Regions from separate parts of the Methylobacterium indicum genome, predicted to be linked through region 1. Evidence: predicted binding sites of a transcription regulator. Region 1 holds the regulator's gene; each other region holds the start of a gene.
What was found. The regulator PhoB, encoded in region 1, activates phosphate uptake and scavenging genes when phosphate is short. The targets are predictions, from matches to a motif close to TGTCATNNANCTGTCAT.

Region 1 (9,773 bases):
GATCGCCAAGCTCAACGAGGGCGTGAAGCTCCCCGACGCCCCGATCACCCCGGTCTACCGGTCCGACGCGTCCGGCACCACCAACATCTTCACCACATACCTGTCCGACGTGTCGCCGGCCTGGAAGTCCGAGCTCGGCGCCTCGACCACGGTCAGCTGGCCGGCCGGCCAGGGCGGCAAGGGCAACGAGGGCGTCACGGCGGTCGTCAAGCAGGTCCCGAACGCCATCGGCTACGTCGAGTACGCCTACGCCAAGCAGAACAACCTGCCGGTCGCGCTGATCCAGAACAAGGACGGCCAGTACCCGATGCCGGGCGACGAGGCGTTCCAGGCCGCCGCCGCCAACGCCGACTGGAAGGCCGCCCCGGGCTTCGGCATTTCGCTGACCAACCAGCCCGGCGCCAAGGCCTGGCCGATCACCGCCGCGACCTTCATCCTGGTCCACAAGGCTTCGGCCGACGCGGCCCGCACCGCCGAGGTGCTGAAGTTCTTCCGCTGGGCCTACAAGAACGGCGACAAGCTCGCCTCCGACCTCGACTACGTGCCGCTGCCCGACAAGGTCGTCGGCCAGGTCGAGGACGAGTGGAAGACGGTCGTCGGCAAGGACGGCAAGCCCGTCCTCGCCCAGTAAGCCGCCGCACGCGGCGTGACGGACTTCCGGGAGGACGGGCCCCGCCCTCCCGTTCGCCGGCGCGGGGCGCCGGCGCGAAGCCGAGATCTCGCCGCCCGCCGGGCCTCGAGGCGGGTCGCGTCCGACTCGCCTCGATCCGCCGAGCGCGCTAGAGGCCGCTCACTCCAAGGGAAACCCGGATGGTCGCGTTGTCTGAGAACGTCGCAATGGCGGCAAGGCGCGAAGTCGCCCGCCGCGCCCCCAGCCCGGTGGGCGATCGCATCTTCCGCACCGCCGCCTTCGCGTCGGCGCTGCTGGTGCTCCTGGTCCTCGCCGGCATCCTGGGCTCGATCGCCTATGGCGGCTGGCCGGCCTTCCAGGCCTTCGGCCCCGGCTTCTTGGTCTCGAGCGCCTGGAACGTCGGCCGCGAGGAGTACGGCGCCCTCGTCGCCATCATCGGCACCCTGGTCTCGGCGCTGCTCGCCCTCGTCATCGGCGTGCCGATCTCGCTCGGCATCGCGATCTACCTGACGCAGCTCTGCCCCGGCTGGGCCCGCCGCCCGGTCTCGATGACCATCGAGCTGCTCGCCGCCGTGCCGAGCATCATCTACGGCATGTGGGGCCTGTTCATCTTCGCGCCGCTCTTCGCGCGCTTCGTGCAGATCCCGGTCTCGAACCTCGTCGAGGGCCTGCCGATCGTCGGCACCCTGTTCTACGCCCAGGTGCCCTCCGGCGTCGGCATCCTCACCGCCGGCATCATCCTGGCGATCATGATCGTGCCCTTCGTCGCCTCGATCACCCGCGACATGCTCGACCAGATCCCGACGGTGCTGCGCGAGAGCGCCTACGGCATCGGCTGCACCACCTGGGAGGTCGTGCGCCACGTCCTGATCCCGCAGGCCTCGGTCTCGATCATCGGGGCGGTCATGCTGGGCCTCGGCCGCGCGCTCGGCGAGACGATGGCGGTCACCTTCGTGATCGGCAACGCCAACCGCCTCTCGCCCTCGATCTTCGATCCGGGCTCGACCATCGCGTCGCGCATCGCCAACGAGTTCAACGAGGCCGACGGCCTCCAGCTCAGCTCGCTGATGGCGCTCGGCTGCATCCTGTTCGTCGTCACCTTCATCGTGCTCATCATCGCCCGGCTGCTCGTGCGCCGCGCGAAGGTGGCCTGATCCCGCACCCGGAACGGACGTTTCCCGATGAGCGCCTCCCCCGCCGCGGTCTCAGGGGCCACCCCCGCCGCTCCGCCCCGCCCGGCCTCGCCCGAATGGGGCCGGGTCCGTGCCGGCCGCCGCACCGCCGACAAGGTCCTGGTCGTCGGCTGCACCGTCGCGACCGCGCTCGGCGCGATCGTGCTCGGCTCGATCCTCCTGATGCTGATCGTCCAGGGCGTGCAGGGCTTCTCGCCGGCCCTGTTCACCAACGTCACCCCGGGCCCCGGCACCGAGGGCGGCGGCATCGCCAACGCGATCCTCGGCAGCCTGGTGATGACCGCCCTCGGTATCGTGGTGGCGACCCCGATCGGCGTGCTCGCCGGGACCTACCTCGCCGAGTACGGCCGGGCCTCGCACCTCGCCAACGTGATCCGCTTCCTCAACGACATCCTGCTCTCGGCGCCCTCGATCCTGATCGGCCTGTTCGTCTACACCCTGATGGTGCGGCCGATGGGCGGGTATTCGGGCTGGGCCGGCGCGGTGGCGCTCGCCATCATCGCCACCCCGGTGATCGTGCGCACCACCGAGGACATGCTGCGGCTCGTGCCCGGCACCCTGCGCGAGGCCGGCGCGGCGCTCGGCGCGCCGCTCTCGATCGTGATCCGCTCCGTCACCTGGCGGGCCGCGCAATCGGGCATCGTCACCGGCGTGCTGCTGGCGCTCGCCCGCATCGCCGGCGAGACCGCGCCGCTGCTCTTCACCGCGCTCAACAACAATTCCTGGTTCAGCCCGAACCTGATGGGCGGCGTCGCGAACCTGCCCGTCATGATCTACCAGTTCGCGCTCTCGCCCTACGAGAACTGGCGCCAGCTGGCCTGGGCCGGCGCGCTCCTCATCACCATCACCATCCTGGGCCTGTCGATCGTGGCCCGCCTCGTCCTGAGCGGCCCGAAGGGGCGCTGATCCGCATCTCCGGCAGCACCCGATCGCTCGGCGACCGGGTGCTGCTCTCCTCATCTGAATTTGCCGCATTTCTTTCGACGATTTTCGTCGAAAAATGCTCCTGCCCGGAGACACACCGATGAGCGCCACCGCCACCGCCGCGCCGGTCGTGGGCCAGAGCACGGCCGACGAGTCCGCCCCGGTCCGCCTCGCCGTCAAGGACCTCAACTTCTACTACGGCGACTTCAAGGGGTTGAAGAACATCAACCTCAACTTCCTCGACCGCCAGGTCACGGCGCTGATCGGGCCGTCGGGCTGCGGCAAGTCGACGTTGCTGCGCACCTTCAACCGGATCTACAGCCTGTATCCCGAGCAGCGCGCGGAAGGGCAGATCCTGCTCGACGGCCGCAACATCCTGGATCCCTCGATCGACCTCAACGAGCTGCGCGCCCGGGTCGGCATGGTCTTTCAGAAGCCGACCCCGTTCCCGATGTCGATCTACGACAACATCGCGTTCGGCATCCGGCTCTACGAGCGCCTCGGCAAGGCCGACCTCGACGTCCGCGTCGAGGAAGCCCTGCGCAAGGGCGCCCTGTGGGACGAGGTGAAGGACAAGCTCAAGCAGTCCGGCATGGGCCTGTCGGGCGGCCAGCAGCAGCGCCTCTGCATCGCCCGCACGGTGGCGCAGCGCCCGGAGGTGATCCTGTTCGACGAGCCGACCTCGGCCCTCGACCCGATCTCGACCGGCCGCATCGAGGAATTGATCGAGCAGCTGCGGGGCGAGTTCACCATCGCCATCGTCACCCACAACATGCAGCAGGCGGCGCGCATCTCGCAGTTCACCGCCTTCATGTATCTCGGCGAGCTGATCGAGTTCGGGCCGACCAACCGGCTGTTCATGAACCCGTCGAAGCGCCAGACCCAGGACTACATCACCGGCCGGTTCGGCTGAGCCGCTCCCGGGGCCGGCCCGCCTTCCGCCGGGCCGGCCCGCGCCCTTACGCTCCGCCTCATTCCGGGGGGTCTCACCTCATGTCGAACCACATCGTCACGTCCTACGACCAGGAATTGCAGAACCTGCGGCGCAGCATCGCCGAGATGGGCGGCATCGCCGAGAAGATGGTGGCCGATTCGGGCCTGGCGCTCCTGCGCCGCGATACCGCCCTCGCCCAGGCGGTGATCACCGCCGACCAGCGCCTCGACGGGCTGCAGCGCGAGATCGAGGAGAAGGCGATCCTCCTGATCGCCAAGCGCCAGCCGATGGCGATCGACCTGCGCGAGACGATCTCGGCGATCCGCGTCTCGGGCGACCTCGAGCGCATCGGGGATCTGGCCAAGAACGTCGCCAAGCGCGTCGTCGCGATCGCCGACCAGGTCCAGCTCCAGAAGATCGTCGTCGGGGTGGAGCACATGAACGAGCTGGTCCAGGGCCAGCTCAAGGACGTGCTCGACGCCTACGCCACCCAGGACACCGTGGCGGCCCTCGACGTCTGGGCCCGGGACGGCGGCATCGACGCGCTCTACACTTCGCTGTTCCGCGAGCTCCTGACCTACATGATGGAGGATCCGCGCAACATCACGTTCTGCACGCACCTCCTGTTCTGCGCCAAGAACGTCGAGCGCATCGGCGACCACACCACCAACATCGCCGAGACCATCCACTATCTCGCCACCGGCGAGACCCTGACCACCGACCGGCCGAAGAACGACGGGTCGAGCTTCGCCACCGTCGATCCTCAATCCTCGCCCCAGTCCCCGACCAAAGCCTGACCGGTCGGCCCGCCCGGCCGCGATGCCGGGTGGCCGTCTCGGGCGGCGGCGTCCCTGAAGTGCCCCCGATGAGTACCCGCATCCTGATCGTCGAGGACGAGGAGGCCCTGACCCTCCTCCTTCGCTACAACCTCGAGGCCGAGGGCTTCGAGGTCGACGCCGTCGCCCGTGGCGACGAGGCGGATATCCGCCTGCGCGAGCAGATCCCCGACCTCGTCCTCCTCGACTGGATGATGCCCGGGCTGTCGGGCATCGAACTGTGCCGGCGCATCCGCGCGCGCCGCGAGACCGAACGGCTGCCGGTGATCATGCTGACGGCCCGTGGCGAGGAGGGCGACCGGGTGCGGGGCCTCGCCACCGGCGCCGACGACTACATCGTCAAGCCGTTCTCGGTGCCGGAACTCCTGGCCCGGGTGCGCGCGCTCCTGCGGCGGTCGAAGCCCGCCCACGTCGCCGATCTCCTGATCGCCGGCGACATCGAGCTCGACCGGGTCAGCCACCGCGTGCGCCGCGACGGCCGCGAGCTGCATCTCGGCCCGACCGAGTTCAAGCTGCTCGAATTCCTGATGCAGAGCCCGGGCCGGGTCTTCTCCCGCGAGCAACTCCTCGACGGCGTCTGGGGCCACGACGTCTACATCGACGAGCGCACCGTCGACGTGCATATCGGCCGCCTGCGCAAGGCGATCAACCGCGGCCGCGACGCCGATCCGATCCGCACCGTGCGCGGCTCCGGCTACTCCTTCGACGAGATGTTCGCGCCCGAGCCGTGAGACCGGTCTCCGGGTGCGGCTCCCGGGCGAGGCATGGCGGCGGTCCCGGCCCGGGATCGGGCCGATGACGATGAACGCCGTCGTCTCAGAACTCCATGCCGAACTTGACCCGCAGGTTGTGCCGCTCGAACTGGTTCAGCCCGAGGGCGCGGCCGGCGAGGGCCGGATCGGTATCGCGGCCCCAGACCTGGCCCGCATAGGCCACGGTGAGCCAGACCTTCTCGGTGAACCGGTGGTGCAGGGCGGGACCGACCGTGAGCGCCTCGCTCTCCAGCCGGTTCAGGAAGGTCCCCTCGTAGCCGCGCAGGTAGCGGACCTCCGGACCGAGATAGGTATTTTTCCCCACACGCCCCACGAGGGCGTTCGACCACAGGAAGGTCGAGGAGCGATAGCCGCGGCCGCCCCGCTCGCGCCCTGCCGCGGGCTCGATGCTGATGTTGCTGCCGTACCAGAGCGTGTCGGGCACCACCTGGACGTCCAGCTGGAGCAGGCTCTCGACGTCGACGATGTCGGCGCCGCGCCCTTCGACCGGCAGGACGCGGGTGAAGCGCGGGCGCACCTCCAGGGCGAGACCGAGCGGCTGCTCCGCCGAGCCCTTCAGGAACTGGTACTTCACCTCCAGGGAGGCACCGTCGAAAGTGCCGTAGGACTTGTCGTCCAGATCCGCGACGTTGCGCTGCCGCCGCAACGTGCCGAACGCGCTGAGTTCGAGGCTCAGCCTGTCGATGGGGTTGAACTGATAGGCGAGCCGCGTGTCGAGCACCCGGTAGGCCGCCCGGCCGGGGCCGTCCCGGCGCTTGCCGATGCGCGAGACGGTGTCGACCACCGCTTCCTGCTCGCCCTTCTCGCCGGCATCGGCGCCCTCCGTGAAGCCGAACAGGTGCTCGGTATCGACGTCCTTGCCGTCGCCCGTCTTGCCGGACGTCCCTGCCTGCCGGCCCTCGTCCTTGCCGGCCTCGCGCGCGCCGTCCCGGTCCGATCCGGATCGGTCTTCCGTCCCGGGCTTGCCCTCCGTTCCGAACTTGCCGCTCGGCGCAGCCCGCGCGGGCGCCGGAGTGGAGAGGACGAGCATCAGGACGCCCGCCGCGGCCGACAGGCATCGGATCGGCTCGATGATTCCCGTCATGGTCGCGCGAGGGCCCCAGATGTGCAGTGCTCCGATGCGTCCGGTTAGAGACGATGCCGGCCGACATGGCTGCCATAAAAATGCAACGCCTGTCAGACCTTTGGGCCGTGCGGGATTAAGCGGGGCGTCCGGTGCATCGGGCCCGGACTGGCGCTGTGCCGTTCACCCCCGATGCGATCGGTCCGCGCATGGGGGATCTCCGCACGGTCGGTAGCACCGGGGGACGGTCTCAGATCTAGCACCGCTTCTTCGGGCGCCCGGACGTTCGCCCCGTATCAGGCTTCGCCCAGAGGTGGATGCATCGTGGCGACGGATCCGCGCCCCCGCCCCGAGCGCCGGGCCCAAGCCTGACGCCGATCTCGACATCCCCGCTCGCGCCGCCCCGGCGCGAAGGCGTCGGTGTGGTCGACCTGCGCCGTCCCTCGGACGACCCCATCCTTGGGTCAGTGGCGCCAGCGCTCTGCATGTCACGCATTTATAGTTGTTGATCGGCAGACATGACGTTAGGATTTTAGTGTCGGGAGGGAATGATTTCCATGGAAAAGATCAGAAACATCGTGATGATCTCGGCTTTCCTGCTGGCCGGAGAGATCGTCGCTTCGATGCTCGGTCTTGCCGTGCGGCCGGCATCGGCGCAGTCGAGTGCCGAGCGTGAGACATGTGCGGAATCGGTCGGGATCCAGACGCGTCACAACGGCCGAAACAGCTGGATCAAGCGCAGAGTATCGAGTAAGACTTACAATGCTTTTCTTCGGTGCACGGACGACATCGCCATGAAGCGTGCCGACGTGAAGCCGAACCGCCGCTGACGATCCGTCGAGGACGGCAAGCCGCGATCGTTCAGGAAGCCGGTCACCCGGCTCGCGAACCGACGGAGCCTGTCTGACGCCCGCGCCCTCGCGATGGGCGTCGCGGGGTCCCGCCGGACGTCTCCGTCCGGCGGGACCGCCTTTCAGATGTGCAGCGCCTCGCCGAGCGCCCGCAAGTTCGCCTCGTGAAAGGCCTCGCCGAGGGTCGGGTGGGCGTGGATCGTGCCGGCCACGTCCTCCAGCCGCGCGCCCATTTCCAGCGCCAGGCCGAACCCCGCCGCCAGTTCCGAGACGCCGGCCCCCACCGCCTGGATGCCGAGGATGAGGTGGTTGTCGGCCCGCGCCGTCACCCGCACGAAGCCGTCCTCGGCGCCGAGCGTCATGGCGCGGCCGTTGGCGGCGAAGGGGAAGAGGCCGGTGCGGATCTCGTGGCCGGCGGCGCGCGCCTCCTCGGGGGAGAGACCCGCCGAGACCACCTCCGGGTCGGTGAAGCAGACCGCGGGAATCGCCACCTTGTGGAAGGCGCGGCGGCGCCCCGCCACGAGGTCGGCCACCATCTCGCCCTGCGCCATGGCGCGGTGGGCCAGCATCGGCTCGCCGGTGACGTCGCCCACCGCCCAGACGTTGCGCATCGAGGTGGCGCAGCGCTCGTCGATGCGGATGAACGGGCCGCTCATGTCGAGGTCGAGCCGCTCGAGCCCGAGATCCTGCGTCCGGGCCTTGCGGCCGACCGCGACGAGGATCACCTCGGCCGGAATTTTTCTGGAGTCCCCACCGACCTCGACGGCGAGGGCGTCGCCCGACAGCCCGGTCGCCTGGGCGCCGAGCAACACGTCGATGCCGAGCGCCGCGAGGCGCCGCGCCACCGGCCGGGTCAGCTCGGCATCGTAGGCCGGCAGGATCCGCTCGGCCATCTCGACCACCGTGACCTTGGCGCCAAGCTTGGCGAAGGCGGTACCGAGTTCGAGCCCGATATAGCCGGCGCCGACCACCGCCATGGTGGCGGGGACCTTGGATAAGGACAAAGCCTCGGTCGAGGAGATCACCCGCCCGCCGAAGGGCAGGTGGGGGAGCGCCGCCGGGACCGAGCCGGTGGCCAGGATGACGTGCTCGGCTCGCACCCGCTCGGGCCCGGTATCGGTTTCGACGAGGCAGGTCTTGCCGTCGACCATGGTCCCGCGCCCGCGCAGGATCTTGACCCCGCCGCGCTTCAGCAGTGACGCCACCCCGGTGTTGAGCCGCCCGACGATGCCGTCCTTCCAGGCCACCGTGCGGGAAAAATCGAGGCGCGGGGGACCGGCCGAGAGGCCGAAGGGCGAGGCGTCCTCGGATTGCAGCAAAGCTGCGTGATAGGCCTCGGCCGCGTGGATCATCGCCTTCGACGGGATGCAGCCGACATTGAGGCAGGTGCCCCCTAAGCGGTTCTCCTCGACCAGCACGGTGTCGATGCCGTGCTGGCCGGCGCGGATCGCCGCGACGTAGCCGCCCGGGCCGCCGCCGAGCACCAGGAGCTTGGTGGTGATCTCGCTCAAGGATCAGGCCTCCATGAACAGGGTCGCGGGCGTCTCGATCAGGCCTTTGAGGGCCTGCACGAACAGGGCGGCGTCGTAGCCGTCCACCACCCGGTGGTCGAAGGACGCCGAGAGGTTCATCGTCAGCCGCGGCACGAAGGCGTTATCGCGCCAGACCGGGCGCATCACCTGCTTGTTGACGCCGATGATCGCGACCTCCGGCCGGTTGATCACCGGCGTCGTCACGATGCCGCCGAGCGCGCCCAGCGACGTGATGGTGATGGTCGAACCCGAGAGCTCGTCGCGGGCCGCCAGGCCGTTGCGGGCGGCGTCCGCCAGGCGGCGGACCTCGGCCGCCGAGTTCCAGACGTCGCGGGTCTCGGCATGGCGGAGCACCGGCACCATCAGGCCGGACGGGGTCTGGGTCGCGATGCCGACATGGATGCCGGCATGGCGGTGAATCACCTCCGCCTCGTCGTCGTAATGGGCGTTCATCTGCGGGAAGTCCGGCAGGGCGCGCACCAGGGCCTGGACCAGGAACGGGATCAGGGTGAGCTTCGGCCGGCTCGCGCCGTGGCGCTGGTTGAGGGCGGCGCGCAGCTCCTCGACCGCCGTCACGTCCACTTCCTCGACGTAGGAGAAGTGAGCGACGCGGCGCTTGGCGTCGGCCATGCGCTGGGCGATGCGCCGGCGCAGCCCGATGACCTTGATCGCCTCGACGCCCGTGCGCGGAGCGCGGCCGGCGGGGGCCGGCGCGGCCTCCTCGGGCGGCGCGTCGAGATAGGCGTCGAGGTCGTCGTGCCCGATGCGGCCGGCCGGGCCCGTGCCGCGGACCTGGCGCAGGTCGATGCCGGCCTCCAGCGCCCGCCGACGCACGGCCGGCGAGGCGACCGGCCTCTCGCCCGCCGGTCGCGGCGGGCCGGAGGAGGGGGCCGTCGCCGCGGCGGGGCGCGGGGCGGGGGGCTTTGCGGGCACCGGCCTTTGCGGTTCGGACGGCTTCGGTACCGCGGCGGATTGCGGGGCGGGTGCCGGCTGGGCCGGTTCCAGGCCGTCCGCGGCCGGGACCAGGGCGGCCGTG
Region 2 (9,773 bases), 570 kb from region 1:
CGCCGCGCAATCGACCGCCGTGGCGGCCGCCGCCGAGGAAGCCTCCTCGAATGTCGGCACCGTCGCGGTCGCCGCGGAGGAACTGGGCGCCTCGGTCCAGGAGATCGGCCGCCAGGTCGACGGCTCGGCCCGGCTGGCCCAGGCCGCCGTGGCGGAAGCCGGTCAGACCGCCCGGCAGGTGCGGGCCCTGACCGAGGCCACGGCGCGGATCGGCGACGTGGTCGGGCTGATCTCGTCGATCGCCGCCCAGACCAACCTCCTGGCGCTCAATGCCACCATCGAGGCCGCCCGCGCCGGTGCGGCGGGACGGGGCTTCGCCGTGGTGGCGGCGGAGGTGAAGGAACTCGCCGGCCAGACCGCCCGCGCCACCGAGGAGATCACCAGCCAGATCACGGCGATCCAGTCCTCGACGGGCCAAGCGGCGAGCGCGATCGGCGGGATCACCGCACGGATCGAGGAGATCTCGGGGGTCGCCACCTCGATCGCCGCGGCGGTGGAGGAGCAGGGCGCGGCGACCCAGGAGATCGTCCGCAACGTCGCCCAGGCCGCCACCGGCACCGGCGAGGTCACCGGCACCATCGCGGGCGTCGCGGGCGCGGCGGAGGAGACCGGCGCCGCGGCGAGCCAGGTGCTCGCCGCGGCCTCCGCGCTGTCGCGCCAGTCCGAGCACCTCTCGGCCGAGGTCGCGGGCTTCCTCGCTTCCGTGCGGGCGGCCTGACGGGAGCAGGCACGGCCCGAAGCAGGCACGGCCCGAAGCGCGGGCCGGAGCGGGATCAGCCGCCCCGCTTCGGCCGCTCTTCCTGCGGCGTGTAGTCGATCGTCGTGAAGCTGCCGCCCTGGAGGGTGCGGGCGATCGGGTCGAGGGGGTTCTCCTTCGCCAAGATCTCCTCGGCCCAGTCCTCCGCCGACTGGGTCGGGCGGTAGCCGATCGCGGCGGCGGCCTGCGCGTTGTCCCAGTAGCTGCGCGGATTGTTCGAGGCACCCCAGACCGCGACGTAGCCGGGGATCGGCGCCGCGATGCTGCGCAGGACCAGCTGGCCGAGGTCGTCGTGGCCGAGCCAGGTCGAGAGGTGGCGGAACTCCGTCGGGCGCGGCAGGGCGCTGCCGATGCGGAGCGCCACTCCCTCGATGCCGTGCCGGTCCCAGTACATCCGCCCCATCAGCTCGCCCCAGGCCTTGCTGAGGCCATAGGCGCCGTCGGGCCGGAACGGCGCGTCGATCGCCAGTCGCTCGTCCACCGCATGCATGCCGAAGGCGTGGTTGGAACTGGCGAAGACGATGCGGCGCAGGCCGTGGCGGCGCGCGCCCTCGTAGACCGCCTGGAGCGCGACGAGGTTGTTCTCGATCACCTCCGGCAGGGGCTTTTCCACGCTGGTGCCGGCCATGTGGACCAGCACCTCGGTCCCTTCGAGCAGCCGGTCGACGGCCTCGGGCTCGCGCAGGTCGCCGGTCGTCACCGTCTCCTTGTCCGAGAGCGGCGTCAGCGCCGTCGGCCCGCCGCCGGAGCGCAGGACGATCCCCGCCTCGAGCAGGCGCGGCCGCAGCACCGCGCCGATCTGCCCGCCCGCCCCCGACAGGGCGACCCGCATCCCCGTTGCCTCGCTCATGCCTTCTCCTCCAGTGCCGGCGCCCTTCGGACGGGGCGCCTCGGGCGCCATCATCGGGGAGGCCGGGCCCGGCGTCGAGCGCCGGAGACGGGGATCCCGGGTTGCGTCGGAGCCCGCGGCCCGCGAAGGTCCGCGCCCGAGAACGACAACCAGGGAGGAACGCCCCGTGTGGACGCCGACGATCCGGTATCCCGACCCCGCCATCGAGGTCATCGACCCGTCCTTCGCCCGCTACCGGGTGTTCAGCGCCGGGGTCGAGCGCCTGGCGACGGGCTGCCGCTGGAGCGAGGGACCCGTCTGGTTCGGCGACGGGCGCTACCTCCTGTGGAGCGACATCCCGAACAACCGCATCCTGCGCTTCGACGAGGAGACGGGCGCGGTCCAGGCCTTCCGCAAGCCGTCGAACTTCGCCAACGGCAACACCCGCGACCGCCAGGGCCGCCTCGTCACCTGCGAGCATGGCGGGCGGCGCGTCACCCGCACCGAGTATGACGGCGCCATCACGGTGCTGGCCGACACGTTCGAGGGCAAGCGCCTCAACTCGCCCAACGACGTGGTGGTGGCCCGCGACGGCGCGGTCTGGTTCACCGATCCGCCCTTCGGCATCCTCGGCAACTACGAGGGCGAGCGGGCCGAGCCGGAACTGCCGCAGAACGTCTACCGCCTCGACCCGGTCACGGGGGTGCTGGAGGCAGCGGCGACCGACCTCGCCGGGCCGAACGGCCTGTGCTTCTCCCCCGACGAATCGATCCTCTACCTCGTCGAGTCGCGGGCGCAGCCGAACCGCCGCATCCTCGCCTTCGACGTCTCGGGCGGGCGCCTCAGCAACCGGCGCGTCCACATTGATGCCGGGCCGGGCACGCCGGACGGCTTCCGCTGCGACACCGACGGCAACCTCTGGTGCGGCTGGGGCATGGGCGACGACGCCCTCGACGGGGTGATGGTGTTCAACGCGGAAGGGACGCTGATCGGCCGCATCCGCCTGCCGGAGCGCTGCGCCAACCTCTGCTTCGGCGGTCGCCACCGCAACCGGCTGTTCATGGCGGCGAGCCAGTCGCTCTACGCGGTGTACGTCGATACGCAGGGCGTGGCCGGGGGGTGAAGCCCCGGCCCGCGGAGGGGGCGGCTAACCGCCCTTGCGCCCCGCCGCGACGAGGCAGAGCAGCTCGAACAGCACCTGCGCGGCGCATTGCGCGGTGTTGCTGGTCGGGTCGTATTGCGGCGCCACCTCGACCACGTCGCCGCCGACGATGGTCAGGCCGGCGAGCCCGCGCAGCAGCTCCAGCACCTCGCGCGGCATCAGACCACCCATCTCGGGCGTTCCGGTGCCGGGTGCGAAGCCGGGATCGAGGCTGTCGACGTCGAAGGAGAGGTAGGTGGGGCCGTCGCCCGCGACCGCGCGGGCCCGGGCGATCACCGCGGGAATCCCGAGCTGCGGCACCTCCTCGGCGTGGATCACCGTCATGCCCGAGACGTAGGAGAATTCCCACAGGTACTCGGCGCCGCCGCGGATGCCGATCTGGATCGTGCGGGCCGGATCGAGCACGCCGTCGAGCACCGCCTGCCGGAACGGGCCGCCATGGTGGAACTTCGAGCCCTCGTAGACGCCGCCGGTGTCGCAATGGGCGTCGATGTGGATCATGCCGACCGGGCGCGACGCGCCGACCGCCCGCAAGGTGGCGCGGCTGATCGAGTGGTCGCCGCCGACCGCGAGCGGGATCACGCCGGCCTTCACCACGGTCGAGAAGAAGTCCTCGATGTCCTGGTGGCAACTCTCGAGGGAGAAGCGGCTGCGGAACGGCACGTCGCCGATATCGGCGGCCTTCAGCTCGGCGGCCGGCGTCATCCGCAGGACGTGCTCGTAGGGGCCGACGCGCTCCACCGCCCGCACCGCCCGCGGCCCGTGGCGGGCGCCGGCCCGGTTGGTGACGCCGAGATCCATCGGCACGCCGATCAGCGCCACGTCGAGGCCGCCGAAATCGGGGAGGGTCGCGGCGTCGGGGCGGTACGGCAGGTCGAGGAAGGTCGCGACGTCCGCGAACGGCCACTTGCGCCGGTCGCTCTCGCTGAATTGCTGACGCGCCGCCTTGGCGAAATCCGGGTCGTCGATGTCGCCGCCGGTCGCGTCGAGGTAGCGGGCGCGCAGGGCCGCGAGCTTGGCGGCAAACTCGGCCTGATCCTCGGCCTGATTCTTGGCCTGATCCATGGAAGACATCCGGGACGAAGGGCCCGCCGGTCGTCGCCGGCCGGGCGCAGCACTCGGGAGGTCGGCTCCGCGAGGGGGAGCCCCGGCGCGCCCGGCGTGCCCTCGGCCCGCGCCGCCCGGGCGCGACTGAAGCGCAGGCCGGCCGCGCTGGCAAGCCCGCGGCCGAAAAGCCGGGCTCCCCCGACGGGCTATCGAGCGGCGACGTTTTCTGCGACGAGACCCCTCGTCCTGCCGTCGCGCGATCCCGCCTCGATCGCGGCACGTTCCACGAGCCGAGAGAGCCACCCCGCATGGGCGAGATCCGCGCCGCAGCCGGTTCCGGCCTTGCACCCGGCGACGCCTGATCCGGTGCGCGCGTCCCGCCCCGGGGGCTTCTCCCTCGCGCCGGCCTGGCCGGGGGTGTGGCTGCTCGCCGCCGCCCATCTCCTGGCCTTCGCGGACCGGTTCATCGCCGCCCTTGTCGCCCCGGCGATCAAGGCCGACCTGGCCTTGAGCGATTTCGAGCTCGGCCTCGCCCAGGGGACCGCCTTCGTGGCGACCTACGCCGTCGCCTCCCTGGCGGTCGGCCCCCTGGTCGACCGGGTTCACCGCCCGCGCCTGATCGCGGGCGGGATCCTGGTCTGGGGCCTGGCCTCCCTGGCCTGCGGGCTGGCGACCGGCCTCGGCGAGTTCGTCCTCGGCCGGGCGGTGCTCGGCCTCGGCCAGGCGGTGCTCACCCCGGCCGCCCTGGCTCTCATCGCGGCACGTCAGCCGCCGGACCGGATCGGTCACGGCGTCTCCCTCTACACCGCCGGCGCCACCCTGGGGCGCGGGACGGCCTTGATGCTCGGCGGCGGGCTCCTCGCCCTGCTGCCGGCCGCGGTCCCCCTCGGCCTCGGCGCCCCGGTCGCGGCCTGGCGGGTGCTGTTCGCCCTGAGCGTGCTGCCGAACCTCGTCCTGGCGGCCCTGATGCTGCGTCTGCCCGATCCGGATCGGGGCGGGAGGCGGCCGGCGCGGCGGACCGCCCTCGCCCCCTGGCTCGCCCGGCATGCCGGGCGCTACGCCGCCATCGCGATCGCCGGGACCGCCGTCACCCTGGTGGTGCAGACCACCAACGCCTGGGCGGTGACGCTGCTCGTGCGGCGCTTCGGCCTGCCTCTGTCCTCGGCCGGGATGCTGTTCGGGGTGATCGTCGCCGTCGCCGCGCCCCTCGGCCAGTTCACCGGCGGACGCCTCCTCGACCGCACCGCACGGCGGGGCCTGCCCGGCGGACGGCTGATCCTCGGCTCGCTCCTCGGCACCCTGCCGCTCGCCGCGACGCTGGGACTGACCGACCGCTTCGCGCTCGCGCTTGCGGCCCTCGCCGCCCTGATCTTCGGCCTGGGCATCGGCTCGGTCGCCACGCTGGCGGGCCTGCAGATCATGACGCCGCGGGCGCTGCGCGGCCGCGTCACCGCGCCGTTCATGGCCTGCATCACGCTCGCGGGGTTCGGCCTCGGCCCGCCGCTGGTCGGGCTTCTGGCCGACCGGGTCTTCGGCGAGGCCGCGCTCGGCCACGCCCTGCTGGCCGCCAGCCTGCCGGCCTACGGGGCGGGACTCGTTGCCCTTCTGCTCGGTGCGCGCTACCTCGGGAGATCAGCGGCCCCAGCGGCAGGGATGTGCCGCTGAGCAACCGGCCTCGGCATGCCGAAGCGTCGTGTCGCCCATCGCCCCGGTGGATCGCAGGTCTCCGTCGCGGAACCGGCGTCTGCCCGAGGGGAAACCAGCCGAGGAGCCGCCCGCGCGCACGATGGACACGATCACCCTCGGCCCGGACCTCGCCGCCGACGACGACGCGTTCGAGGCGTATCGCGACCTCTACAGCAGCGGCACCGACGTCGATCGCCTGCCCGGGCCGTTGCGGACCGAGGTCGTCGCCCACCGGCTGCCGCGGATGCTGATCTTCGACCGGCAGCTCGCCGGGGTGTCGCATGCCCGCGGGCCGCGCCGGGTCGCCCGCGACGGCTTCGACCACGTCACGCTTCACCTCGTCCTCGCCGGCCGCATGATGCTGGAGGTGCCGGACGCGGTCCGCGCGGTCGAGGCCGGAAGCCTCGCGCTGTTCGACCTCACCCGCCCGCAGCGCACCTGGACCACGGGCGCGCGCATCGTCACCGCGGCGATCGCCCGCGACCGCCTCGACCCGGCCGTCCTCGACGGGCTCGACCTGCACGGGCTGGTGCTGGGCCCGCGCGAGGCGGGCCTGTCGATCGATTTCCTGCGCTCGCTCGCCGCGCACGCCGCGGGGCTGACGCCGAACCTCGCCGGCGTCGCGACCGAGTCGCTCTGCCTCCTGCTGGGTGCGACGCTCGCCTCCCTGCGCGACCGGGCCGCGCCGGTCCCGCCTCCCGTCGCCGCCGGACGGGCGCGGGCACGCGCCACGGCCTTCATCGATCGGCATCTGGGCGACCGGGATCTGTCCGTCGCGACGATCGCGGCCGGGATCGGCGTGTCGCGCAGCGTGCTCTACCGCCTGTTCGAGCCGGCCGGCGGCGTCGCCCGGTTCGTGCAGCAGCGGCGCGTGGCGCAGCTGCGCCGGTCCCTGTCGCAGCCCGACGAGCACCGCACCATCGACGAACTCGCGACGGCGGCGGGCTTCACCTCGCCGAGCCATGCCGGCCGCCTGTTCCGCGACGCGGTCGGCGTGCCGCCCGGCGAGTATCGCCGCAGCGCGCGCGGCACCGCGGAGCCGGACAGGGCCGAACGGAGACGGCTCACCCGCCCCGATCCGGCCGGCGTACCGCCGCTCGGCTTCGTGACCTGGCACGGCGAGCTGATGTGACGCGACGCGCGAAGGGCGACCTGCCCCCGCAGGTCGCCCTTCACTGCCGCGTCACGTGCGCGTCGCTCGTCGGCGTCGGTCGGCCCTCAGGCGCGGGCGCGCTTGGACGGCTTGCCGGCGGCCTTGGCGTCCGCCTTGGCGTCGGCGACGGGGGCCTTCACGACCGCATCCGAGGTGGCGCGCTTGGCGGCCGCCGCGACGGTGCGGCCCCGGCCGAGACCGATGCTCTTCGCCAGCTCCGAGCGCTGGGCGGCGTAGTTGGCGGCGACCATCGGGTAGTCGTGCGGCAGGCCCCACTTGCGGCGGTACTCCTCGGGGGTGAGGCCCCGGGTGGAGAGGTGGCGCTTGAGCGACTTGTACTGCTTCCCGTCCTCGAGGCTGATCAGGTAATCCGGGGTCACCGTCTTCTTGATCGGCATCAGCGGGGTCGGCTTCTCGGCCTCCTTGGCGACCGGCTGGCCGAGGGAGACGAAGGCGTTGTGCACGGTGCCGATCAGGCCGGCGAGGTCGGCGGCCGGAACCGAGTTGTTGGCGACGTAGGCGGACACGACGTCGGCGGCGAGCGCCACGTAATCGACGTCCTGGACCAGATCTTCTTGCGACACGGATATTTGTCCTAAATCAACGCACCCGACGAGCGGGCCTGGAGCCGATATCGGGCACACGCGTGCAGTTTCAACCCACCGTCGTACGGTCAGCACCGAATTACCCACAGATGCTTTTTGTAATCGGGCCGCCTTCACGTCGCGCAACGGCTTCATGCCGGCCCGGAGATTCACCCAAGCCTTGCGCATCGCGCGGGCTACTCGGCCGCAAACTCGGTCGGCGGTACCCAGAGTGGATTAGTCAGCGCCTGACCGGCCCCGACGAAGGTCCACCCCGATTAGGCCGCATGGCGGATTGGCGTGCGGGGCGGGGGATGCCCGCGAGAGATGCCCGCGAGAGATGCCCGGATGTCCGGCGCGTCGCCGCCTTCCCCATGCCGGCATCGCCCGGGGGAGTGGATTCGCCGCAGGGCCGGGACCGTCATCGGAACGTCATGAGAGGGGCCGACACGCAGGTCCGACTGCCCAGGACAGGAGCCCCGCCCGATGGACTTCCACCGCCGCTTCACCGTGCTGATGTGCACGCCGGCCTTCGACCCGGACGACCTCGAGGGCGCGCGCGTCAACCAGATCGTGGCGGCGGTCGAGCATCGCGGCTTCGAGGTGGTGCGGGCGCGGCGGGTCGAGGATGCGGCGATCGCGGTGCAGACCGATGCGGCGGTCGGCTGCCTGGTGGTGGATTGGGGCAAGCGCGGCCTCGACGGCAAGGCAGCGGCGCTCATCGACATGATGCGCAAGCGCGGCCTCGAGATGCCGATCGTCATCATGGTCCGGCGCAAGCGGCTCGAGGACATCCCCGTCGAGCTCCTCGACTTCATCGACGGCTACATCTTCCTGGCGGAAGAGACCCCAGAATTCATCGCCCGCGGCCTCGTCAGCCGGGTGACGCAATATGCCGAGACCCTGAAGACCCCGTTCTTCGGCGCGCTTGTCGATTACGCCGAGAAGGGCAACCAGCTCTGGACCTGCCCGGGGCATAACGGCGGCATCTTCTACAACCGCTCGCCGATCGGCCGCATCTTCGTCGAGCACTTGGGCGAGGCGATCTTTCGCGACGACCTCGACAACTCGGTCCTCGATCTCGGCGATCTCCTGACCCACGAGGGCCCGGCGCTCAAGGCGCAGAAGGAGGCGGCGCAGATCTTCGGGGCCGAAAAGACCTATTTCGTGCTCAACGGCACCTCGGCCTCGAACAAGATCGTGCTGTCCTCGCTGGTGGCCGAGGACGACCTGGTGCTGTTCGACCGCAACAACCACAAGGCGGCGCATCACGGCGCGCTCTTTCTCGGCGGCGGCATCCCGATCTTCCTCGAGACCGACCGCAACGCCTACGGGCTGATCGGCCCGATCTTCCACGAGGCGCTGGACGAAGAAAAAATCCGCCGGAAGATCCGCGACAATCCGCTCGTCAAGGACAAGGAGGCGTGGCGCAAGGAGCGCCCGTTCCGCGTCGCGGTGATCGAGCAATGCACCTATGACGGCACGATCTACGACGCCCGCGAGATCGTAGCCAGGATCGGACACCTCTGCGACTACATCCTGTTCGACGAGGCCTGGGCCGGCTTCATGAAGTTCCATCCGCTGTTCCAGGGCCGCTACGCCATGGGGCTGACGGGGCTGGACGAGACCTCGCCCGGCATCATCGCCACGCAATCGACCCACAAGCAGCTTGCGAGCTTCTCCCAGGCCTCGCAGATCCACACCAAGGACGGCCACATCCGCGGCCAGACGAGGCGGGTGGAGCACCGGCGCCTCAACGAGAGCTTCCTCGTTCACGCCTCGACCTCGCCGTTCTACCCGCTCTTCGCCTCCCTCGACGTCGGCGCCCAGATGATGAAGGGGCGCTCCGGCATGATCCTGTGGGACGACACGATCCGGCTCGGCATCGAGTGGCGCAAGAAGGTGCGGGCGATCCGCAAGGAATTCGAGGAGAACGAGCGCGACCCCAAGCGCCGCTGGTTCTTCGATCCCTTCGTGCCCGACATGGCGACGGGGGCCGGCGGCGCCGAGGTGCCGTGGGAGAGCCTGCCGACCGACGAGCTCGCTTCCGACGCGCGCCACTGGGAGCTGAAGCCGGGGGCCGGCTGGCACGGCTTCACCCATGTCGCGCCGGGCTACGCCATCACCGACCCGAACAAGCTGACCGTGCTCACCCCGGGCTTCGACCGGCGGACGGGAGAATACACCGAGCACGGCGTGCCGGCGCCGATCGTCGCCCAGTACCTGCGCGAGAACCGCATCGTCCCGGAGAAGAACGACCTCAACTCGCTGCTCTTCCTGCTGACGCCCGGCGTCGAATCCTCGAAGGCCGGCACGCTGATCTCCGGCCTCGTCGCCTTCAAGCGCCTGCACGACGACAACGTACTGCTCGAAGAGGCGATGCCGGAATTCGTCCGGCGCCGGCCGCAGCGCTATGGCGGCGTGCGCCTGCGCGACCTCTGCGCCGATTACCACGCCTTCCATCGCCAGTCGGACACCTCGGGGCTCCAGCGCAAGCAGTTCATGCCCGAGCACCTGCCCGAGATGGTGATGCCGCCCAAGGCCGCGGCCCAGAT
Region 3 (9,773 bases), 2.6 Mb from region 1:
CCGTACCACGACGACACCCGCTTCCCCGTTTCGCTCCCCCGCAGCCTGCCGCCGCCGGGCCTGGAGCGGCCTCCGGCCGATTGCTTGGCCGAGCACCTGATCGAGGCCTACCGGCATGCCGCGGCCTGCGAGGATCCGGTCGTCCTCGACCTGATCCGGCTCGCCCTCGGCTATGTCGGCCGCACCTATCCGCCTACCGCGCTCCACGCCGCGGAGGAGCATTGGTCATGACCTCCGGCGCCCATCCCGGACCCGCTTCCCGATTGTCCTCTCCCCACGACCAGGCACGCACCATGACCTTCGCGATCCATTCCTCCGCCCGGCATTCCGACCTGTCCCAGGCCGACATCTCCCAGGCCGCCCGAGCCGAGATCCAGGCCCTGCGCCTCGCCGCCGGGATCCTCGACCTCCAGCACACCGCGAGCCCGCAGATCCGCGATCTGCCCTCCGTGCAGGCGATGATCCGCGCCGCGACGGCCGTGTTCGACGAGCTCGGCTTCGGCGAGGAGGGCGAGCCCGAGCGGACGATGTCGTCCTGAGCGTCGCCCGCTCCGTCGATCCGTGCGGGGTCGTCGGGCATACAAAAGGCGCGATGCGCCCCGCCTCCGGTCGGAAGCGGGAGCGCATCGCGCCCTGTCGTTTCAAAGGACCGTTCCAGCCGCCCGGTCCAGGCGCGGGGGTGAGGTACCCTCCGCGGCCCGCGAGGGCTTCAGTACGCCACCCGCTTCTCGACGTAGCGGAACTGGATCGCGGTGAGCCCGATCACGATCGCCATCAGCACCACCGACTGCGCCGCCGAGCCGCCGAGATCGGCGCCGATGCGGCCGTCCTGGTAGACCTTGTAGACGAGGGTCTGGGTCGCCCGGCCGGGACCGCCATGGGTGAGCACGTCGATGACGCCGAACGTCTCGCAGAAGGCGTAGACCACGTTGACGACCATCAGGAAGAACGTGGTCGGCGAGAGAAGCGGAAACACGATGGTCCAGAACCGCCGGGCCGGGCCGGCACCGTCGATCGCCGCCGCCTCGATCACGCTGCCGGGGATCGCCTGAAGGCCGGCGAGGAAGAACAGGAAGTTGTAGGAGACCTGCTTCCAGGCCGCCGCCATCACCACCAGGATCATGGCGTGGTTCCCGTCGAGGAGCGGGTTCCACGGGATGCCGATCTGGTTGAGGCCCCGCGCGATCAGCCCGAGGCCGGGCTGGAACAGGAAGCCGAACAGCACGCCCGCCACCGCCGGCGCCACCGCGTAGGGCCAGATCAGGAGCGTCCGGTAGATCCCCGAACCCCGGATCTCCCGGTCCGCCATCGTGGCGAGCAGCAGGGCGAAGCTTAAGGAAAGCCCCGCCACCGCCGCCGCGAAGACCAGCGTGGTGACGAGGGCCTGGTAATAGGCCGGGTCCGTGAACAGGGCCCGGTAGTTGTCGAACCAGACGAACTCCGTCGAGAGCCCGAACGCGTCCTGCATCTGGAACGACTGCCAGACCGCCTGTACGGCCGGCCAGTAGAAGAACAGGCCGACGATCAGGAGCTGCGGCGCGATCAGCGCCGCCGGCAGCAGCCGACCTCCGAAGGTGATGCGCTCGGGGCTCATGAGGTTACCGTCCGGCCTGCTTCTCGAACTGGCGCAGCATCGCGTTGCCGCGGGTCGCCGCCTCGTCGAGGGCTTGCTTCGCCGTCTTCTTGCCGGCCAGCGTCGCCTCGATCTCCTCGGCCCACATGTCGCGCATCTGCGGCAGGTTGCCGAGGCGAAGGCCCCGGGAATTCTCCGTCGGCGGCTTGTTGGTCAGTTCCTTGATCGGCGTCTCGAGGGCCGGGTTCTTGTCGTAGAAGCCGTCCGCCTTGGATTTTTCGTAGGCGGCCTTGGTGATCGGCATGTAGCCGGTGGTCTGGTGCAGCTTCGCCTGCCGGTCGGTGTCGGACAGGAAGGTAAAGAACTTCGCCACGCCCTTGTACTCGTCGGGCTTCTTGCCGCCCATCACCCACAGCGAGGCGCCGCCGATGATGCTGTTCTGCGGCGCGCCGGGCATGTCGGGATAGTAGGGCATCGGCGCCGAGGCCCAGGCGAACTTCGCCGCGCCCTTGACGTTGCCGTAGGAACCGGACGACCCGAACATGATCGGGCACTCGCCGGCCGTGAAGCGGCCGAAGCCGCTGTCGTAGCGGCCGGAATAGTCGAAGGACTTGTCCTTCTGCGCCTCGGCGAGGTTGGTCAGGTGCTTGACCTGGAGCGGGCCGTTGATCTCGAGCGTGGTGTCGAGGCCGTCCATGCCGTTGGCCTTGGTGGCGACCGGCACGTTGTGCCAGGCCGAGAGCTGCTCGATGTTGAGCCAGGTCACCCAGGTCGTCGAGAAGCCGCAATTCGGGAAGCCGTTCTGCGTCAGCTTCTTGGCCGCCGCGAACAGGTCCGGCCAGGTCTTCGGCGGCGCGTCGAGGCCGATCGACTTCAGGGCGTCGGTATTGACCCACATCACCATCGACGACGAGTTGAACGGGAACGAGAGCATCTCGCCCTTGGTCGTCGAGTAGTAGCCGGTGATCGCCGGCAGGTAGGCGTTCGCGTCGAACGGCTCGCCGGCATCCTTCATCAGCTGGTAGACCGGCTTGATCGCGCCCTTGGCCGACATCATCGTGGCGGTGCCGACCTCGAACACCTGCATGATGTGCGGCGCGGTGCCGGCCCGGAAGGCCGCGATGCCGGCATTCAGCGTCTCGCCGTAATTGCCCTTGTAGGTGGGCACCACCTTGTAGTCGCTCTGGCTCGCGTTGAACTCGTCGGCGAGGCGGTTGACGGCGTCGTTGTTGGCGCCCGTCATCGCGTGCCACCATTGCAGCTCGGTCACGGCGAGCGCCGGGGTCGCGGCGGCGGCCAGCCCGAGGCCGGCGAGTGCGATGCGGATCGTCAGGGTGGGGGCCATCGGGTTGTCGTCTCCTCGTGTGCGGCCCCTCATGCGGGGCCCGCGTGACACTCCGACGACAGGCGCCGGGGGTGACGCGGCCCGCACCGTCTCCAGCGGCGGGCAGCTTGTTAGTAGCTGGCTAAGCACAGCCGTGCCCGCGGGACAAGGGAGGGTCGTGAAGAGTGCGACCCCGTCGGCGCAGTTCTCCGGATCATCCTACTCACGACCTCATCCTGCGGTCGCACCTCAGGATGAGGTTGCAGGTGGGATGAAAGCTTCGAACTCGAAGCTTCAGGCCCGCTTCCGATCCCGCAGCGCCTGGATGGTCGTCGTCGGGGTGATCGCCTCGGGGTCGATCGGGCAATGCAGGATCGCCGGCAGGCCGGAGCCAAGCGCCCGCGCCAGGGCAGCGGGAAAATCCTCGGTGCGCTCGACCCGCTCGCCGTAGCCGCCGAAGGCGGTGGCATAGGCGGCGAAATCGGGGTTCTTCAACGCGGTGCCGGAGACGCGGCCGGGATATTCGCGCTCCTGGTGCATCCGGATCGTGCCGTACATTCCATTATCGACCAGGATGACGATGACCGGCAGCCCGTACTGGACGGCGGTGGCGAATTCCTGCCCGTTCATCAGGAAGTCGCCGTCGCCCGAGACCACCACGACGGTGCGGTCGGGAAGCAGGCGCTTGGCGCCGATGGCGGCGGGCACGCCGTAGCCCATCGAGCCCGAGGTCGGGGCGAGCTGGCCGTCATGGGCGCGGAACGGCCAGAAGCGGTGCACCCAGGTGGCGAAGTTACCCGCCCCGTTGCACAGGATCGCGTCGGCGGGCAGTGCCTCGCGCAAATGCGCCATCACGCCGCCCATCTGGAGATTGCCCGGGGTGGTGATCCGGGTCGGATCGCTCCAGGCCAGGTATTCGGCATGCAGGGCCTCGGTGCCCGCGGCCCAGGGCAGGGCGCGAGGCGGCTGCACGGTCTCGATCGCCGCCGCGAAGGCGGTCGGGCTCGCATTGATGGCGAGCGTCGGGCTGTAGACGCGGCCGAGTTCCTCCGGGTCCGGGTGGACGTGGACGAGGGTCTGGCGGGGCCCGGGGATGTCGAGGAGCGTGTAGCCCTGCGACGGGATCTCCGACAGCCGCCCGCCGACGACGAGCAGGAGATCGGCCTCCTTGATCCGGGCGAGGAGCTTCGGGTTGACGCCCAGCCCGAGATCGCCGGCATAGCAGCGGTGATCGGCCGAGAAATGGCCCTGGCGCCGGAACGAGCAGGCGACGGGGAGCGAGAACAGGTCGGCGAAACGCGAGAAGCGCCGCACGGCCTCCGCCGACCAGCGGCTGCCGCCGAGGATCGCGAAGGGTTTTTCGGCCTGCCCCAGCAGGTTTTGGAGCGCGACCATCTGGGCGAGCGCCGGATGGGTCTCGACCGGCCGGAAGGCGGGAGCATCCGGGACGGTCGCGGTCTCGACCAGCATGTCCTCGGGCAGCGCGATCACCACCGGGCCGGGCCGGCCGGCGGTGGCGACGTGGAAGGCGCGGGCGATCAGCTCGGGCAGGCGGTCGGCGCTGTCGATCTCGGTGACCCACTTGGCGATGGTGCCGAACACCGCCCGGTAATCGAGCTCCTGGAACGCCTCGCGCTCGCGGGCCGCCCGCTCGATCTGGCCGACGAACAGGATCATCGGGGTCGAATCCTGCTTGGCGATGTGCAGGCCGGGCGAGGCGTTGGTGGCGCCGGGGCCGCGGGTGACGAAGCAGATGCCGGGCTTCCCCGTGAGCTTGCCGTGCGCCTCCGCCATCATGGCGGCCCCGCCCTCCTGCCGGCAGACGGTGAGGCGGATCTGCGCGTCGTGCAGCGCGTCGAGCACCGCGAGGTAGCTCTCGCCGGGCACGCAGAAGATGTCGCCGACGCCGTGGCGGGCGAGCTGGTCCACCAGGATCTGCCCGCCGGTGCGGGGGCGGGGGGCGTCGGTCATGGGTGCGTCCTTTGTCGAGCCACGTTCTTGAGTTGCTTCTCTCGGGTATTCGAAAGCGGACAAGGCCGCGCGCGAAACGGACGGAATCGGCTCGCCATGATCATGCATCGTCGGCCGACCTCACACCTCACGGTTTGAGAATCCGTGCCAGCGCGATGACGGCGCCGATGATCGCGAGTGTCTGAAAACCGATCAGTCCGGCGACCCATTTGATGATGTCGCTCTTCGTCGATTCGATGCGCGCTTCCAGGCGTAGCTCGGTTTCCCGCTGGCTCGCCTTGACGGCGTCCATGTCCGATCGCGTGCTGGTCCGCAGCGCCTCGATGCTCGCCTTGACGCCTTCGATGCTCGCCTCGACGTCCTTGAGATCCGCTTTCGTCGGAATATCGCCTTGGATGGCTTCGAGAAGAGCGTCGGACAGACCTTCCGCCTGCTCGGGCGACATCTTCGCCCGGTCGCGCAACGTCCGGGCGAATTTGAGCGTGTCGAACGCGATCGAGGTCATGGTGGGGACGGGCGTCTTCCGGGAGGCTCGTAGCGAGCACCATAGCAGTCAGCGATGGCCTTGGCTCGCGCCGCCTGCATCGACGACGTCCGTCACCCGCCCCAGGCCGGATCCGCCAGCACGCTCTGCGTATGGTCCCCCACCTGCGGCGAGGCGGTCTGGGCGGCCATCGGCACGCCATCGATGACGATCGGCGAGCGCACGCTCGGGATCGTGCCGCCCTTGGCGCGCGGATCCGGCAGGTCGAGGCGCATCCCGCGATGGACCACCTGCGGGTCGGAGAAGACCTCGGCGAGGTCGTTGATCGGGCCGACCGGCACGTTGACGGCGCCGAGGCGCGCCAACAGGTCGGCCTTGGTGTGGCGGCTCGTCTCGGCGCTGATGAGCGGGATCAGCACGTCGCGCCGGGTCACCCGGCCCGGATTGGTGGAATAGTCGGGGTCGAGGTGCCAGGTCGTGCCGAGCACACTGCAAAACTTCTGGAACTGGCCGTCGTTGCCGCAGGCGACGATGATGTGGCCGTCCGACGTCGGGAAGACCTGGTAGGGCACGATGCTGGTATGCTCATTGCCCATCCGGGGCGGCAGCAGGCCCGACACGAGATAGACCAGGGCCTGGTTGCCGAGCACCGAGACCTGGGTGTCGAGGAGCGCCATGTCGATGTGGCAGCCCTTGCCCGTGGCGTGCCGGCCCTGGAGGGCGGCGAGGATCGCCACCGTGCCGTAGACCCCGGTGAACACGTCCGCGAAGGCGACCGCGGTCTTGACCGGCTCGCCCTCGGGCTCGCCGGTGAGCGACATGATCCCGCCCAGCCCCTGGACCATGAAGTCGTAGCCGGCCCGCGGCGCGTAGGGGCCGTCCTGGCCGAAGCCGGTGACCGAGCAGGTGATGAGCCGGGGGTTGAGGGCGCTCAGGGCCTCGTGGTCGAGCCCGTACTTCTTGAGGCCGCCGACCTTGAAGTTCTCGATCACCACGTCGGCATGGGCGGCGAGCCGCTTCACCACGGCTTGCCCTTCCGCGGTCTCGAAATCGGCCGCGACCGAGCGCTTGCCGCGGTTCGTCGAGTGGAAATACGAGGCCGAAAGCCGCTCGCCGTCCGCGCCCTCGACGAAGGGCGGGCCCCAGGTCCGGGTGTCGTCGCCGACGACCGGCCGCTCGACCTTGACCACGTCGGCGCCGAGATCCGCCAGGAGCTGGCCGATCCAGGGGCCGGCCAGGATGCGGGCGAGTTCGAGCACCTTGATGCCGGCGAGGGGTTTGTGCACGGAAAGTACGCCTCCCAACGATGCGCCTCCCGTTTGCGGAATGGCGCCGGGATCCCCTGCACGGGATCCGTCTCGAGCTTGCATACGCCGAGGCTTGGCCAGCGGGAAAGGCCGTCGGCCTCCGGTCAGCCCTGCGCCAGCCGCCGCCCCGTGGCGGGGTCGAACAGGTGCACGGCGCTCCCGTCGATCGCGAGCCGCACCGTGTCGCCCTCCTGCGCGGGGGAGCCGGCGGGCACCTGCACCGCCACGTCGGTGCCGGCGAGCGGCCCGTGCAGCAGGCGGGTGGCGCCGAGCTCCTCCACGAACGCGACCCGGAACGGCAAGCCGTCCTCCGCGATCCGCAGATCCTCGGGGCGGATGCCGGCCTCGACGGCGGTGCCGGCGGTGAGGCCGGTCACCGGGATCACCGTCCCGTCGATCCGCACGCCCCCCGCCACCGCTTCCGCGGGCAGGATGTTCATCGGCGGCGAGCCCATGAAGGTCGCGACGTAGCGAGTGGCCGGGCGGCGGTAGATCTCGATCGGGGTGCCGACCTGTTCGATCTCTCCGCCATTCATCACCACCAGCCGGTCGGCCATGGTCATCGCCTCGACCTGGTCGTGGGTGACGTAGACCGTGGTGACGGCGAGCTGACGCTGGAGACGGCGGATCTCGACCCGCATCTGCACCCGGAGCTTGGCGTCGAGGTTCGACAGCGGTTCGTCGAACAGGAAGACCTGCGGCTTGCGCACGATCGCCCGCCCCATGGCGACGCGCTGGCGCTGGCCGCCCGAGAGCTGGCGCGGGTAGCGCGTCAGCATGGCCTCCAAGCCCAGCAACCGCGCGGCCTCGGTCACCCGGGTCTCGATCTCGGGCTTCGGCGTGCCGCGGTTGCGCAACCCGTAGGCGAGGTTGTCGTAGACGCGCATGTGGGGATAGAGCGCGTAGTTCTGAAACACCATCGCGATGTCGCGGTCGGCGGGCTCGACGTTGTTGACGACGCGTCCGCCGATGGTGATCGCCCCCGAGGTCACGGTCTCGAGGCCGGCGATCATCCGCAGGACGGTGGACTTGCCGCAGCCGGAGGGGCCGACGAGGACGCAGAAGGCGCCGTCCGGCACGTCGAGCGAGACGCCGCGCACCGCATCGACGCCGCCGGAATAGGTCTTGCGCAGGGTGTCGAGGGCGAGGCCGGCCATCAGGGGCGTCCGATCGTACGGAAAGAGGTCACTTCTCGGTCTCCACCAGGCCGCGCACGAACAGCTTCTGCATCGCGAACACCACCACGACCGGCGGCAGCATCGCCAGCACGGCGGTCGCCATGACGATCTGCCACTCGGTGAGCTGGTCGGTGATCGAGGTCATCTTGCGCAGGCCGATCACCACCGTCTGCATGTCGTCGCGGGTGGTGACCAGCAGCGGCCAGAGATACTGGTTCCAGCCGTACAGGAACTGGATCACGAACAGCGCCGCCATCGTGGTGCGCGAGAGCGGCAGCAGGGTATCGAGGAAGAACCGCACCGGCCCGGCCCCGTCGATGCGGGAGGCCTCGACGAGCTCGTTCGGCACCGTGAGGAAGAACTGGCGAAACAGCAGGGTCGCGGTCGCCGAGGCGATCAGCGGTAGGGCGAGGCCGGCATAGGTATCGAGGAGCTGGAGGTCGGCCGCGACCTTGTAGGTCGGGTAGATACGGACCTCGACCGGCAGCATCAGGGTGACGAAGATCGCCCAGAAGGCGGTCTGCCGGAACGGAAAATTGAAGTAGATCAGCGCATAGGCCGAGAGCAGCGAGATCGAGATCTTGCCCAGCGCGATGGCGAGCGCCATGATCGTGCTGTTGATCAGCATCAGCCCGACCGGCGCGCCGGCCATGCCGGATTCGGTGAGCGCCCGCCGGTAGGTCTCGAACCCGTGGGTCCCCGGCCAGAGCGGCATCTGCCCGTTGGCGATGGTAGCGGCGTCGTGCGTCGAGCCGATCAGCGCGAGGTAGACCGGGAAGACCACGATGCCGACCCCGAGGCACAGCACGAGGTGCGGGATCAGGTTGCCGAAGCGGCGGTTCTCGACCAACGGGGCCGCTCCCTGGCGGATGGTTTCTTAAGTTCCGGTGCCGCACGCGCGTGACGGGCGTGCGACGCTCGGGGTGCGTGTGGGTCGTCGGCGCTCGTCGCAAGGCCGGCGATTGCCGTTGCAGAGCCGGCTTAGCATCGGTCAAGCTCTGACGAAAGCGCCGCCTCTGCGTTCAGACCTCCAGGCCGGCCTGGGCGGCGAGTGCCTTGAGGTCTCCCTGCGGCCGGGCGCCGAGATGGGAGATAATCTCCGCCGCCGCGACGGCGCCGAGGCGGGCGCAATCGGCGTGGTCGAGGCCGCGGGCGAGGCCGGCGAGGAAGCCCGCCGCGAACAGGTCGCCGGCGCCGGTGGTGTCGACCACCTCGCGCACGGGCGAGGCCGGCACGGATTTCGTCTCGTCGCCCGAGACCACGAGCGCGCCGTCCTCCGAGCGGGTGACGACGCCGAGGAGACCCTTTTCCGCGCGGAGCGCCGCCAGGGCCGTGTCTGCGTCGGCGGTCTGGTACAGGCTCTTCAGCTCGTGGATGTTGGCAAACAGGATGTCGAGGCTGCCGTCGCGGATGAGGCCCAGGAACTCGTCGCGGTAACGGTCGACGCAGAACGCGTCCGACAGGGTCAGCGCGACCTTGTTGCCGGCGCCATGCGCGATCTTGGCCGCCTTGCGGAACGCCTCCTTGGCGGCCGGCGGGTCCCACAGGTAGCCCTCGAGGTAGACGTGGCGGGCGCTCCGCACGGTCTCCTCGTCGACGTCCGAGGCCGAGAGGCCCTGGCAGGCGCCCAGATAGGTGTTCATGGTGCGCTCGCCGTCCGGAGTCACCAGCACGAAGCAGCGGGCGGTCGCCGGGCCTTCCGTCGCCGGAGCGACGCCGAACCGGACGCCGGTGGCGTTGAGGTCGTGGGCGAAGAGACGGCCCAGTTCATCGTCGCGCACCTTGCCGACGAAGCCCGCTCGGGCGCCGAGGAGCGCCGCGCCGACCGCCGTGTTGGCGCCCGAGCCGCCCGAGATGACCGTGGCCGGGCCCATCACCCCGAACAGGTGCTCGGCCCGCGCCTCGTCGATGAGCTGCATCGCGCCCTTGTGCACGC

Region 2: a site for PhoB is predicted at 7,638-7,654, ahead of miv_RS03610 (Orn/Lys/Arg family decarboxylase). Genes of this name have one in related genera too.
Region 3: a site for PhoB is predicted at 2,963-2,979, ahead of ugpB (sn-glycerol-3-phosphate ABC transporter substrate-binding protein UgpB). Genes of this name have one in related genera too.

What each region holds. Positions count from the first base shown of each region.
Region 1 is NZ_AP024145.1:218,092-227,864, reverse strand. Features, by position in the region: gene pstS (phosphate ABC transporter substrate-binding protein PstS) at 1-631, shown strand, start outside; gene pstC (phosphate ABC transporter permease subunit PstC) at 811-1,785, shown strand; gene pstA (phosphate ABC transporter permease PstA) at 1,813-2,730, shown strand; gene pstB (phosphate ABC transporter ATP-binding protein PstB) at 2,849-3,661, shown strand; gene phoU (phosphate signaling complex protein PhoU) at 3,742-4,479, shown strand; gene phoB (phosphate regulon transcriptional regulator PhoB) at 4,548-5,249, shown strand; gene miv_RS01105 (hypothetical protein) at 5,335-6,375, opposite strand; gene miv_RS01100 (hypothetical protein) at 6,912-7,184, shown strand; gene lpdA (dihydrolipoyl dehydrogenase) at 7,328-8,716, opposite strand; gene miv_RS01090 (dihydrolipoamide acetyltransferase family protein) at 8,720-9,773, opposite strand, start outside.
Region 2 is NZ_AP024145.1:784,599-794,371, reverse strand. Features, by position in the region: gene miv_RS03645 (methyl-accepting chemotaxis protein) at 1-718, shown strand, start outside; gene miv_RS03640 (NAD-dependent epimerase/dehydratase family protein) at 774-1,607, opposite strand; gene miv_RS03635 (SMP-30/gluconolactonase/LRE family protein) at 1,774-2,709, shown strand; gene speB (agmatinase) at 2,734-3,813, opposite strand; gene miv_RS03625 (MFS transporter) at 4,162-5,460, shown strand; gene miv_RS03620 (helix-turn-helix domain-containing protein) at 5,582-6,613, shown strand; gene miv_RS03615 (Ros/MucR family transcriptional regulator) at 6,700-7,218, opposite strand; gene miv_RS03610 (Orn/Lys/Arg family decarboxylase) at 7,705-9,773, shown strand, end outside.
Region 3 is NZ_AP024145.1:4,155,775-4,165,547, forward strand. Features, by position in the region: gene miv_RS19365 (hypothetical protein) at 1-231, shown strand, start outside; gene miv_RS19370 (SPFH domain-containing protein) at 228-539, shown strand; gene ugpA (sn-glycerol-3-phosphate ABC transporter permease UgpA) at 710-1,594, opposite strand; gene ugpB (sn-glycerol-3-phosphate ABC transporter substrate-binding protein UgpB) at 1,599-2,918, opposite strand; gene miv_RS19385 (thiamine pyrophosphate-binding protein) at 3,192-4,868, opposite strand; gene miv_RS19390 (CCDC90 family protein) at 4,996-5,373, opposite strand; gene miv_RS19395 (CaiB/BaiF CoA transferase family protein) at 5,466-6,638, opposite strand; gene miv_RS19400 (ABC transporter ATP-binding protein) at 6,764-7,816, opposite strand; gene ugpE (sn-glycerol-3-phosphate ABC transporter permease UgpE) at 7,845-8,687, opposite strand; gene miv_RS19410 (adenosine kinase) at 8,860-9,773, opposite strand, start outside.